2 regions of the Stenotrophomonas sp. YJH_SMC_105-26 genome follow, and region 2 is predicted to be linked to the other one. Evidence: riboswitches for the same ligand, from Rfam matches in the RefSeq annotation. Region 2 holds a riboswitch; the other holds the start of a gene.

Region 1 (6,440 bases), on a different contig from region 2:
TGGCGCGCCGCAATGAGCGCACCGGCCACCCGTACCTGTCCGGCGGCGACACGCCGACCGGCCTGGACCTGTACCTGGCCCACCAGCAGGGCAGCGCCGGCTATGGCTCGGTGCAGACCGCGATCGCCACCGGCACCTTCGGCGTGGTCCGCAACGGCCATGGCGAAGAGATCAACATGCGCCGCAACGTGCTCAACCAGATCGGGTCCGATGCCAAGGCGCTGACCGGCCACACCCTGGCCGAAATGCGTGGCATGAACGACGGCGACCTGGCGCGGACCTTCTCCAGCTACTACATCCACAAGTACGCAGCGATCAGCATCCCGGAAAAGCACATCACGCCGCAGACCGTGGCACCGGGCCAGGCCCAGGCTCCAGGCACACCTGCGCAGACCGCCGCAGTGGGCGCCGTTGCGGCCACGCTGGCGGCGACCGCAACGGCTCCTGCTGCGCCGAAGCCGGGCATCGAACTGCACGCCGCGTACGACGCTGGCGTGAAGTACGACGATGTGAAGTACGCCATCAACATCCCGGGCCATGCGCTGTACGTGCCGGGCAAGACCGGCAAGAACGTGGACCAGGGCTACATCGATTGCTCCGGCTGGGTCGGCACCCTGCAGAACCGGACCATGGACGAGATCAACCAGAAGGCCGGGCACGCTGTCTTCAGCAAGGCCGACCGCATCGACCTGGGCAACCTCGGTTCCGGCGGCATCGTGCACAAGGCCGTCGAACAGTCCGGCGTGCTGCTCGAGCGCGACGCCATCCTCAAGCCCGGTGCGCTGAAGGAAGGCATGGTCATCGGCCTGGATACGGCCAGGACCCGCCACGAGCACTGGAATGGCATCGACCACATCGTGATGGTGGTGCGCGACCCGAATACCGACAAGCTGCTGATCAGCCAGTCCACCGGCAGCAAGGGCGTGCACACCATGCCGGTGGAGGATTACCTCAAGCAGGTGAAGGACCACCCGCACTGGAAGCTGTTCGCGTCGGACCCGTTGTCCAAGGCGCGCGACCTGCTGGAAAGCCGCACCCAATCGCATGAGCAGACCCAGGGCAAGCCTGCGGCCGAACACAAGGCCGCTGCCGCCCCGCACGCCGAGCTGTACAAGCCGGGCGCGCACAGCGAGGGCGTGCGCAAGGTGCAGGAGCAGCTGGGCCACCTCGGCTATGCCGGGGCCGACGGCAAGCCGCTGGCCGAGGACGGCCGCTTCGGGCGCAATACCGAAGCGGCGGTACGCCAGCTGCAGAAGGACAACGGGCTGGTTGCCGACGGCATCGTCGGTGCAAAGACGCTGGATGCGATCAAGGAGGCCCGCGAGCGCCCGCTGCTGAACGACGAGCGGCACCCGCGCAATCCGATGTACCTGCAGGCCACCGAAGGCCTGGAGCGGATGCCGGCGGGCACCTTCAAGGACCGCCACGCGCTGGAAAGCGCCGCAGCGGCCCTGACCAGGGAGGCGCATGCCGCCGGCCTGCAGCGCATCGACGCGGTGGTGCCCAGCCCGAACGGTGAGCGCCTGTTCGCCGTGCAGGGCACGGTCGGTGACCCGGCGGCCAGCCGCGTTGCGGTGGAAACCCGCACCGCCAGCGAGCAGAGCATGGCGCTCAGCAGCGGCGCGGTGCAGGGCGCGCCGAACGTGCTGCACCAGCAGCAGGACGCGCAGCAGGAACAGACCCGCCAGGCGCAGAAGGCCATGGGCGTCTGAGCCCGCAGCGCCTTGCAGACCGGGAGGGGCCGCGCCATGCGCGGCCCTTTCCCTTTCTGCCAGCTGAGCGGTAAAAGCCACTTTCAGCCTTGCTTCATGCCGCCTGCCGCTAGATGAATGCGCAAGCCGCCCGGTAGGCCAGGCAATGTTCCGGCAATGTCGGAACGCCAGCGTGGTCTCCACGGCAGCCGGGGCGCCCCGCGCCCTCCCTGCCCAGCGTGGCATGCACCTCACAGGAGAACCGAACATGCTCAGTACTTCCACACTCAGCTTCCGTGGCCTGGCGATGGCCCTGGCACTGGTTGCCGGTGTCGCCGTGGTCAGCGATGCCAGCGCGATGTCGAGGAAGGACAAGCGCACCCTGGTCGGCGCCGTGGTCGGTGGCGTGGCCGGCAACCTGCTGTCCAACGGCGACCCTGCGGCCACCGTCGGCGGTGCCGTGGCCGGCGGCGCGATCGGCAACCTGACCACCTCCGACCGCCGCGACCGCCGTTACTACGACAATCGCCGTTACGACGACCGCTACGATCGCCGTTACGACCGTGGCTACTACCGCAGTGGCTACTACGACCGTGGCGATGACCGCCGCTGGCAGCGTGAGCGCTACTACGACAACCGCTACTACCACGACCGCGGCCGCCATCGCGGCTGGTAAGCAGCGCCGACATACCGATGACGCGGAGACGGGCGGGTCGATGACCCGCCCGTTTGCGTTGGCCACGCGTATGGCGTTGAATGCGCAGCCTTGGATGTGACTTTCCCGATCGGACTGTGGCATGACGTCTTCCTCCCACCGCGTGCAGGGCCTCAACAACGACGAGGTCGCTGCCGACTGGCCACCGATCAGCGCGGCGGACATCGCGTGGCTGAGTACGCGTTACCCGCAGCTGGGCGGGCACAGCCAACCGCGCTGGCACAGCCCGCGGCCGCTGTCTGCCGCCGCCATCGTCGACGGCACGCGCGGCGCGGTGTTCATCAAGCGCCACCACCACAGCGTGCGCAGCGCGGCCTGTCTGGAAGAAGAACACCACTTCATCGCCCATCTCGCCGCCGCCGGCGTGCCAGTGGTGCAGGTGCTGCCGGCCACCGATGGCCACACTGCGGTCGAACACGGCGAATGGACGTTTGAACTGCACGATGTCGGCGTGGGCGACGACCTGTATCGCGACGCGGTGTCGTGGTCGCTGTTGACCGATGTCGCGCAGGCCCGCGAAGCAGGGCGCACGCTCGCACAGCTGCACCGTGCCGCCGCCAGCTACCACGCGCCCCAGCGCAGCACCCATCTGCTGGTGGCGCGCGACGACCTGATCCGTGCCGACGATCCGATCGCCGCCATCAAGGCAGGACTGGATGAACGTCCCGGGCTGGCACGCTATCTCGCGCGCATTCCATGGGAAGCACAGCTGCAGCGCGACGTGCTGCCGTGGCACGCCGGCCTGGCCGAGCGCCTGCGCGCCGAGCCCCGGCTGTGGGCGCACAACGACTGGCATGTCTCCAACCTGCTGTGGCGCAACGGCGAGGTCAGCACCGTGCTGGATTTCGGCCTGGCGTCGCCCACCAGCGCGCTGTTCGACCTCGCCACCGCGATCGAGCGCAACGCAGTGGCGTGGCTGGAACTGGAGCGCGGCATGGAGGCAGTGCGCATCGATATCGCGCTGGCCCTGCTCGACGGCTACCGCGAGGTGCTGCCGTTGTCGGCGGCACGCGTGCACCTGCTGGCCGACCTGCTGCCAATGGTCCATTTCGACTTCGCACTGTCCGAAGTGGAGTACTTCGAAGGTGTCACCCGCTCAACCGCGAATGCCGACGTGGCCTGGCAGCCCTTCATGCTGGGCCATCCGGCGTGGTTCCACAGCGCGCCGGGGCGGGCACTGCTGCAGGCCCTGCACGCCGTCGCGTGATCCGGTTGACGCAGCGTTGCGGTCAGATCCCTTTCCGCAGGAAAGGGATCTGACCCCGGCTGGCGCTCGCAAATCCGTACCATTTGTAGTGAAATGGTCACCTGAAGCGGGGGTGCCTGGATCTGCCAGGCTGAGAGAGTCCCTTGGAACCTGATCCGGTTTGCACCGGCGTAGGGAGCTTTGAGCCGCAGCCACACCCCCATCATGGGCCGGTGCACCTGCGCGCCGTCGCTTCGTCTCCCTTGTTGTCCGAAGACGAACCGAATGAACCGCTGCCTGCGCCCCACCCTGCTCTCACTCGCCCTCTGCGCCGCGCTGCCGCTGCATGCCAGCGAGGCCGAGGCCACCACCGATGCGGCTGCCACTGGTGCCGAACGCTCGCCGACCGAACTGGCGGCGGTGCGCGTGGAGGCCGGCAAGCCGAAGGCCGATACCTCGCGCGTGAATGCCTTCGGCGGCGGTTCGTGGAAGGACACGCCGGCTTCGGTGAACGTGCTCGAGCGCGACTATCTCGAACGTCGCCAGGTACGTTCGCTGTCCGAGCTGGCCAGCAACGATGCCTCGCTGGGTGATGCGTATGCACCTGTGGGCTACTACCAGAACATCGCCATCCGCGGCTTCGCGCTGGACGCCGCCACCGGCTACCGCTTCAACGGGCTGTCCATCGCCGGCGAGCAACGCTTGGCGCTGGAGAACGTGCAGTCGGTCGAGATCCTCAAGGGTGAAGCCGGCCTGGCGGCAGGGGTGATGGCGCCGGGCGGGATCATCAACTACATCGGCAAGCGCCCGGCTGAAGTACGCACCGCCACGCTCGGCACCGATTCGGAAGGCTCACGCTACGTCGCCGTCGATGTCGGCCACTGGATCACCCCGCGTTTCGGCCTGCGCCTGAATGCCGCATGGGACTCCAGCAATTCCTACGTCGCGCACGCCGATGGCCGCCGCAACTTCTACTCGCTGGCCGCCGACTGGCTGATCGGCGAGCGCGGCAAGCTGGAAGTGGATGCCAACTACCAGACCAGCTCGCAGCGCTCGGTGTCCGGCTACCAGCTGCTGGGCGCGCGTGACCTGCCGCGCGGTGTCGACCGCGAGCACCTGCTCGGCTACCAGCCGTGGCAGCGCCCGGTGGATATCGCCAGCACCAACATCACCGCGCTGCATACCTACGACTTCAACGATGCCTGGCAGTCGCGCGTCTCGGTCGGCCACAGCCGCTCGGTGATCGATGACAACGTCGCCTTCGCCTACGGCTGCTACTACGCCGTGCAGTGCGCCGATGGCAGCGTGCCAGGCAACTACTTCGCGCCCAACGGCGACTACGATGTCTACGACTACCGCAGCCCGGACGACACCCGCCGCAACCAGCAGGCCCGTGCCGAGCTGCGTGGCCGCTTCGAGACCGGCAGCGTCGGCCATCAGCTGACCCTCGGTGCCGACTACTTCCGCCGCACCGTGGACAAGCGCCCGAGCGTCAACGAGTACGTCGGCACCAGCAACATCCACGACCCGCAGGTGCCCGTGTTCGAGCCGTCGCCGAAGATGCCCGGCCCCTCCGCACGACGCCTGGACAGCCGCCAGACCGCGTTCTTCGCGCTGGACCGGATGAGCTTTGGCGATGACTGGCAGTGGTTGGCCGGTGGCCGCTTCGTGCGCCTGGACGAGCGTGCCTACGACAAGCGTGGCGTTCCGCAGCGGCACAGCCGCCTGTCGCGCTTCCTGCCGCAGACCGCCGTGGTGTGGAAGGCCACCGACCAGCTCAACGCCTATGCCAGCTATGTGCGCGGCACTTCGCTGGGCCAGGAAGCGCCGTTCTGGACCAGCAATGCCGACACTTTCCTGCCGTCGGTGCAGTCGCGCCAGCTGGAAGTAGGCGTGAAGTACGTGCCGGTCGAGGCGCTGACCCTGGGCGCAGCCGTGTTCCGCATCTCGCAGCCGTACCAGTACGCCAGGCCCGACAGCAGCGACGTCGGCTACACCTTCGTCGAGGAAGGCACGCAGACCCACACCGGCCTGGAGCTGACCGCCAACGGCCAGCTGACCGACGCACTGCAGATCGTGGCCAGCGCCAGCATGCTGCAGGCCCGGGCGCGCGACACCGGCACGCCGGCCTATGAGGGCCATCAGCTGGTGAACGTGCCGAAGGTGCGCGCCAGCGTGCACGTGGCCTACGCGTTGCCGTTCGTGCAGGGCCTGGATGTGACCGGCGGCTGGCGCTATGCCGGTGCCAACGTGGCCCGCGCCGACGGCGGCGTACGCGCACCGGACTACTCGGTGTTCGATGCCGGCCTGCGCTTCCAGCATCGCCTGCACGAACGCGCGGTGACCTGGAACCTGTCGGTGGACAACGTATTCAACCGCTTCTACTGGCGCGATACCGGCAGCAGCGGCGGTGACTACTACCTGTTCCCCGGTGCACCGCGACAGGCCCGCCTGTCGGTGACGTTCGCGCTGTGAGCGGCGTGATGCTCGAGTGGACCGCCGCGCTGTGCAGCATCCTCGGCGTCTGGCTGATGGCCCGGCGCCGGCTGGCAGCGTGGCCGGTGGGCCTGCTGTCGGTGGCGCTGTATGGGCTGGTGTTCGCCGAGGCCAAGCTGTACTCGGACACCCTGCTGCAGGTCGCCTTCGGTGGCTTCCTGGTCTACGGCTGGCTCAACTGGCGGCAGCACGCCGCCGATGAGGGCAGCATCCGCATCGTGCCACTGGCACGCGGCACGCTGCTGCGCGACCTGGCCTTCGGCCTGTGCGGTGGCGTGGCGCTGGGTGCGGCCATGCACACCTTCACCGATGCCGCGCTGCCCTGGCTGGACGCGATGCTGACCGCGCTGAG
Region 2 (6,440 bases):
TGAACCTGGTGGATTTCGGCATGAACCTGCAGGAAGCCGGTGACGCACCGCGCATCCAGCACGAGGGCTCGACCGAACCGACCGGACAGGCCACGGCGATGACCGACGGTGGTGAAGTGAATCTGGAAACCGGCTTCCCGTACGAGACGGTGCGTGCGCTGATGCGCAAGGGGCATCGCATCGTGTTCGCCGATGGCCCGTATGGCGGGTACCAGGCGATCATGCGCGACCCCGAGAGCGGGGTTTATTACGGAGCTTCGGAGAGTCGCAAGGATGGGCAGGCGGCGGGGTATTGAGGGTTCCCGGCCACCGGGCGCAGCCCCCTCTGCGGTGATGGTTCAGCGATGCTTGGCTTGGCCGGGCGGGTGGATTGTCTGGGGGACGCCGTGAATAGGTCCCTGTAGGCTCGGTCGCCGCATCCATGCGGCTCACGCCCCCAGCCAACCCACCCGCCCGGCCACGGACAGTTTCCGTGTCCGTCACCGCAGGAAAAGAAAAAGAAGAGCAAGAGCAAAGGCAACGGCAACAGCCGCGGGCTTTGGGTTGGGGTCGGATCCGTTTTCCGCAGGAAAACGGATCCGACCCCTTCTTGTTTTCCGATACACATCTTCCACGCAAAGCGTGGAAAACCAACCGTCACCGGAAATCTGTCGGGCGTGGGGCGGTGTGGGTGGGCAGGACCGTTGGCGCCATGGATGGCGCCATCGAGCCCCCAAGGATGGGTTCACGGCGTGTCCTGCCCACCCACACCGCCCCGCCAAACCCTCAGCATCCCAGAGCCGGTTTAGACGTTGCCGTTGCTTGAAAAAAGCAGTGCAGCCGCAGGCTGCAAAACACCCTCAATCCTGATCGTGCGCGCGTGCGGCCTCGGCCTGGGTCTCCTCCTGCGCCGCCATCTCGCGCGCGATCCACGCATCGATCATGTGCCGCTGGCGCTGCGCCTGCCGCCGCTCACGCGTGTACTCCTGGTCGAGCACGCGGTACAGCGACACCATCACCAGCACCATCAGCAGCGCGAATGGCAACGCCGCAATCGTGATCATGCCCTGCAGTGCATCCAGGCCACCGGCCAGCAGCAAGGCCGCTGCGATCAACGCCACCGCAATGCCCCAGGCCAGCTTGCGCTTCAACGGGGGATCGCCTGCTTCGTCAGTGGACATGCTGGCCAGCACCAGTACCGCCGAGTCGGCCGAGGTCACGAAGAAGATCATCAGCAGTACCAGTGCGATGCACGACAGCAGCAGCGGCAGCGGCATGCTGTCGAACAGCGTGAACAGCACGGTCTTGTAGCCATTGCCCAGCGCCTGCACCAGGTCGGCATGGCCGAAGATCTGTGCGCACAGCGCGGTGCCGCCGAATACGGCGAACCAGAAGAAGCCCAGCAGCGTCGGCGCGAGCACGACGCCGATCACGAACTCGCGCACGCTGCGGCCGCGCGAGATGCGTGCGATGAACGACCCCACGAACGGAGCCCAGGAAATCCACCAGGCCCAGTAGAAAATCGTCCAGTCGGCCACCCATGTGCTGCCGGAGAACGGTGACATGCGCAGGCTCATCGTCACCAGCTGGTTGAGGTAGGAGCCCAGCGTGGTGGTGAACGTATCGAAGATGAATCCGGTCGGCCCCAGCACCAGCAGGATGGCGGCCAGCAGGGCAGCCAACGCCAGGTTGAAATTGGACAGCCACTTCACACCTCGCTCCACGCCACTGGCGGTGGACGCCATGTACAGCACGAAGGCGATGGCGATGATGGTCATCTGCACCGGGACCGTAGCTTCCAGGCCGAACACGCGTTCCACGCCCGCGGCGATCTGGATGGTGCCGAAGCCCAGCGTAGTCGCGACACCGATCGCGGTGGCGACCACTGCAGCGATGTTGACCACCCTACCGATCCAGCCGCGATGGTGGCGGCCGATGATCGGCTGCAGCATGTCGCTGACCAGGCCGCGGCCGTTGCGGTTGAACTGGAACCAGGCCATTGCCAGCCCGATCAGCGCATAGATGGCCCACGGGTGCAGGCCCCAGTGGAAGAATGCATAGCGCATCGAGGCGCGTGCCGCATCCAGGCTCTGCGGAGCAAGCCCTTCCGGTGGCTTGCTGAAGTGCGAAATGGGCTCGGCGGCGCCCCAGAACACCAGGCCGATGCCCATGCCGGCGGCGAACAGCATCGACATCCAGCTGGCTCGCGAGAACTCGGGCTCGGCGTCTTCGCCACCGATGCGCAGGTTGCCGAAGCGACCGAAAGCCAGGTACATCAGGAACACCAGGGCCAGGAATACCACCAGCAGGTACAGCCAGCCGACGCTGCGGATGACTTCTGCCAGCATCGACTGCACCACGGCATTGAAGGGGCCTGGTGCAATACCGGCAAGCAGCACCAGCAGCAGAACCAGTGCGATGGAAACGCGAAACACCATGAAGGAGCTTCTCCGATCAAGGGATTGAGGGGAGCGAGCAGAGCTTGCAGCGAAGGACCGGCGGCATGCAGCGCGAACCGGGCAGGGGCCGCGTCGGCGGCGAAGGACGCATCGGTCGCTGGAGGGCGACGGACGTGCACGTTACTGAACGCGACGTCATGGTTCTGTTAACGAACAACGATCCGGATCAGATCCGCTTTCCACAGGAAAGCGGATCTGACCGCGGGGGCAACTCCCGGAGCGGGCGGTCTATGCTCTAATGCACGCCAAGAAGCGGGGGTACCGCGGCCATGTGGCCACGGTTGAGACAGTCCCTTGGAACCTGATCCGGCTCATACCGGCGTAGGGAAGCTTTGCAGTGCAGCCGTGCCCGGACACCGCCCAAGGACCGTCCGTGCGCGGTCGCAGTGCGCCGCCGCTTCGTCCCTGACCTTCCTGGACGATGCCCGATGAACGCACAGCTCTCCGCCCTGCAGCAACAGGCCCAGCAACTCTCCGAATCCGTGACCCGGCCCATTCCCGGCTCGCGCAAGATCCACGTACCCGGTTCGCGTCCGGATCTGCAGGTGCCGATGCGCGAGATCGCGTTGACCCGCACGCCGACGCTGTTCGGCGGCGAAGAGAATGCACCGGTCACGGTCTACGATACGTCGGGCCCGTACACCGATCCGGACGCGCGTATCGATCTGTCCGCGGGCCTGCCGGCGCTGCGTCGTGGCTGGGTGGAGGAGCGCGGCGATACCGAACAGCTCGACGGCCTGAGTTCGTCGTTCGGCCGCGATCGCGAGCACGACCCGAAGCTCGATGCTGTGCGCTTCCCCACACGCAGCCTGCCGCGCCGTGCACGTGCAGGCGCGAACGTCACCCAGATGCACTATGCGCGCCGCGGCATCATCACGCCGGAAATGGAATTCGTCGCCATCCGTGAAAACCAGCGGCTGGACGCGATCCGCGATGCCGGCCTGCTGCAGCAGCACCCGGGCGAGGCGTTCGGCGCCTCGATCCAGAAGATCATCACGCCGGAGTTCGTGCGCGATGAAATCGCCCGTGGCCGTGCGGTGCTGCCCAACAACATCAACCACCCGGAAAGCGAGCCGATGATCATCGGCCGCAACTTCCTGACCAAGATCAACGCCAACATCGGCAACAGCGCGGTGTCCTCGGGCATTGCCGAAGAGGTGGAGAAACTGGTGTGGGCGATCCGCTGGGGTGGTGACACCGTGATGGACCTGTCCACCGGCAAGCACATCCACGAAACCCGCGAGTGGATCATCCGCAACTCGCCGGTGGCGATCGGTACCGTGCCGATCTACCAGGCGCTGGAGAAGGTCGACGGCCGCGCCGAAGCGCTTACCTGGGAGATCTTCCGCGACACGCTGATCGAGCAGGCCGAGCAGGGCGTGGACTACTTCACCATCCACGCCGGCGTGCTGCTGCGCTACGTGCCGCTCACCGCCAAGCGCGTGACCGGCATCGTCAGCCGCGGTGGTTCGATCATGGCCAAGTGGTGCCTGGCGCACCACAGGGAGAATTTCCTCTACACGCACTTCGAAGACATCTGCGAGATCATGAAGGCCTATGACGTGACCTTCTCGCTGGGTGACGGCCTGCGCCCGGGCTGCATCGCCGATGCCAACGACGTGGCGCAGTTCGGTGAGCTGGAGACGCTGGGTGAGCTCACCAAGATCGCCTGGAAGCATGATGTGCAGACCATGATCGAAGGCCCCGGCCACGTGCCGATGCAGCTGATCAAGGAGAACATGGACAAGCAGCTGCGCGAATGCGGCGAAGCGCCGTTCTACACGCTGGGGCCGCTGACCACCGACATCGCGCCGGGCTACGACCACATCACCAGCGCGATCGGTGCGGCGATGATCGGTTGGTTCGGCACGGCGATGCTCTGCTACGTGACGCCGAAGGAGCACCTTGGCCTACCCAATCGCCAGGACGTGCGTGACGGCATCATGGCCTACCGCATCGCCGCGCATGCGGCCGACCTGGCCAAGGGCCATCCGGGCGCGCAGGTACGCGACAACGCACTGAGCAAGGCGCGCTTCGAGTTCCGCTGGGAAGACCAGTTTCACCTTGGCCTGGATCCGGAGAAGGCCAGGGAGTTCCATGACGAAACGCTGCCGAAGGATGCGCACAAGCTGTCGCACTTCTGCTCGATGTGCGGCCCGCACTTCTGTTCGATGAAGATCACCCAGGATGTGCGTGACTACGCCGAGGCCGGCATGAAGGAGAAGTCGGAGGAGTTCCGCGCCGCGGGTGCCGAGGTCTACCACCAGGGGTGATGCGCAGACGGTGGTGCCGGCCCGCGGCCGGCACTACCGCTCATCACGCCGCTCCCGGCTATCCTCCGCCCATCATCCCGCGGAAAGGACACCATGCCTGTTGCCATGACCACCCGTTGGCTGGCCATTGCCCGCCGGCATCCTTCGGCCTGGTTGCTGGGCGCGCAGCTGCTGGCGGTGCTGCTGTATCCCGCGCTGGATGACACCGCCGCCGGCCGCGCGGCACTGGGCATGTTCGGCATGGCGGTACTCGGCCTGGCGCTGTGGGTGGTCCAGCGCAGCCCGCTGGGCACCTGGCTGGCGCTGTTGCTGGCCATTCCCTCGGTGGTGTTCTCGTTGGCAGGCGCATTGCTCGAGCGCACCGCATTGCTGACCACCGCGCAGGTGCTGGAGAGCCTGCTGTACTTTTACACGGCTGGCGCCCTGATTGCCTACATGCTCCAGGACCACAAGGTCACCCGCGACGAACTGTTCGCCGCAGGCGCAACCTTCACCCTGCTGGCGTGGGCGTTCGCCTTCGCGTTCGCGGTGTGCCAGCAGTGGTATCCGGGCAGTTTCCACGGCACCGGCGGGCAGGCGCAGCGCAGTTGGATGGAGCTGCTTTATCTCAGCTTCAGCTTGCTGTCTGGAGTCGGCTTGAGTGATGTCGTGCCGCTTCATCCACAGGCACGAGCACTGGTCATGCTGGAGCAGTTTTCCGGCGTGATGTACGTGGCTTTGGTGGTTTCGCGGCTGGTCGGATTGACCATGCTGCGGCGCATGTGAAAATGAACGCCAGATAAAAATTTCGCGCCCAAGAGGGCGCGAATGATGTCGCGAATTATGTGAATGCGTCGGCGAGAGAGAGCCTGATGTCGACCACGCGATAGGCGAGGTAACTTGCATAGGCTAGTATTCGCGCGCTCGATTGTTTTTGCGGTATGCGCCGATGCTTTGTGCGGAGTCTGGCTTTTCGCTGTTCCCAGGACGGGACCGTAACGAAGGCAAACACTGCCCGGGACCTGTCTCTACTGTGTAGCAGAAAATGAACAGCAGCGAAATACAGCCACCCGTGTCCGATCGGATACGGATAGGAGAGTGCATCGTCACTCTGTCCTCGCGCGAAGTCGAGGTCGTCGGTGCGCGTCGTCCGCGCCGGCTGACGCCGAAGGCGCTGGGCGTGCTGCGCGTGCTGCTGCGGCAGCCGGGCCGTGTGGTCACCCGCGACGAGTTGTTCGCCGAGGTGTGGCCGGACACGCTGCCGACCAACGATGTGCTGACCCAGGCCGTTACCCAGCTGCGCAAGGCGTTCAGCAACGACGACGACAGCGGCCAGGCCTACATCGAGACCATTTCCAAGACCGGCTATCGGCTTCTGGTACCGGTACAGGCGCTGGACGATGCGGAGCCGTCGGCTGCGGGCTTGCCTGACGACGAAGGTGTGGACGTGCAGCCCGCACTCGCCGCCGCTGCGGTGCTGCCCGCGCGCGCGCAGGAATCGCGCCGCCGCTGGCGCCATGTCCGCCGCCGCGTGCTGCTGGCGCTGGGCGTGTTGATGCTGGCCACGCTGCTGGTGATGACCACGCTGCTGCTGCGCCGCGCACCGGCCAGCAGTTCGCCGGTGGAGGCCGCCGTGGAGAACGGCACGCGGGTGATCGGCAGCCCCCAGCGTCCCTATCGGTTGATCACCGCAACCAGCGGCTTTGAAACCTATCCCACGCTGTCACCGGATGGTTCGCTGGTGGCCTAT

Evidence for each region. A riboswitch is a leader RNA that binds a small molecule or an ion and turns the genes downstream of it on or off. The one in region 2 is predicted to bind thiamine pyrophosphate.
Region 1: it holds a riboswitch for thiamine pyrophosphate, as region 2 does, so the genes downstream of both, AC5P7F_RS12755 (TonB-dependent siderophore receptor) here and thiC (phosphomethylpyrimidine synthase ThiC) in region 2, are expected to answer to the same signal.

What each region holds. Positions count from the first base shown of each region.
Region 1 covers NZ_JCAFSD010000004.1:254,894-261,333, reverse strand. Annotated here, with positions in the region: gene AC5P7F_RS12770 (XVIPCD domain-containing protein) at 1-1,712, shown strand, start outside; gene AC5P7F_RS12765 (glycine zipper 2TM domain-containing protein) at 1,960-2,367, shown strand; gene AC5P7F_RS12760 (phosphotransferase enzyme family protein) at 2,489-3,613, shown strand; TPP riboswitch at 3,712-3,807, shown strand; gene AC5P7F_RS12755 (TonB-dependent siderophore receptor) at 3,878-6,067, shown strand; gene pnuC (nicotinamide riboside transporter PnuC) at 6,076-6,440, shown strand, end outside.
Region 2 covers NZ_JCAFSD010000001.1:1,017,038-1,023,477, reverse strand. Annotated here, with positions in the region: gene ggt (gamma-glutamyltransferase) at 1-296, shown strand, start outside; gene AC5P7F_RS04710 (BCCT family transporter) at 840-2,417, opposite strand; TPP riboswitch at 2,683-2,784, shown strand; gene thiC (phosphomethylpyrimidine synthase ThiC) at 2,867-4,711, shown strand; gene AC5P7F_RS04700 (ion channel) at 4,805-5,476, shown strand; gene AC5P7F_RS04695 (winged helix-turn-helix domain-containing protein) at 5,736-6,440, shown strand, end outside.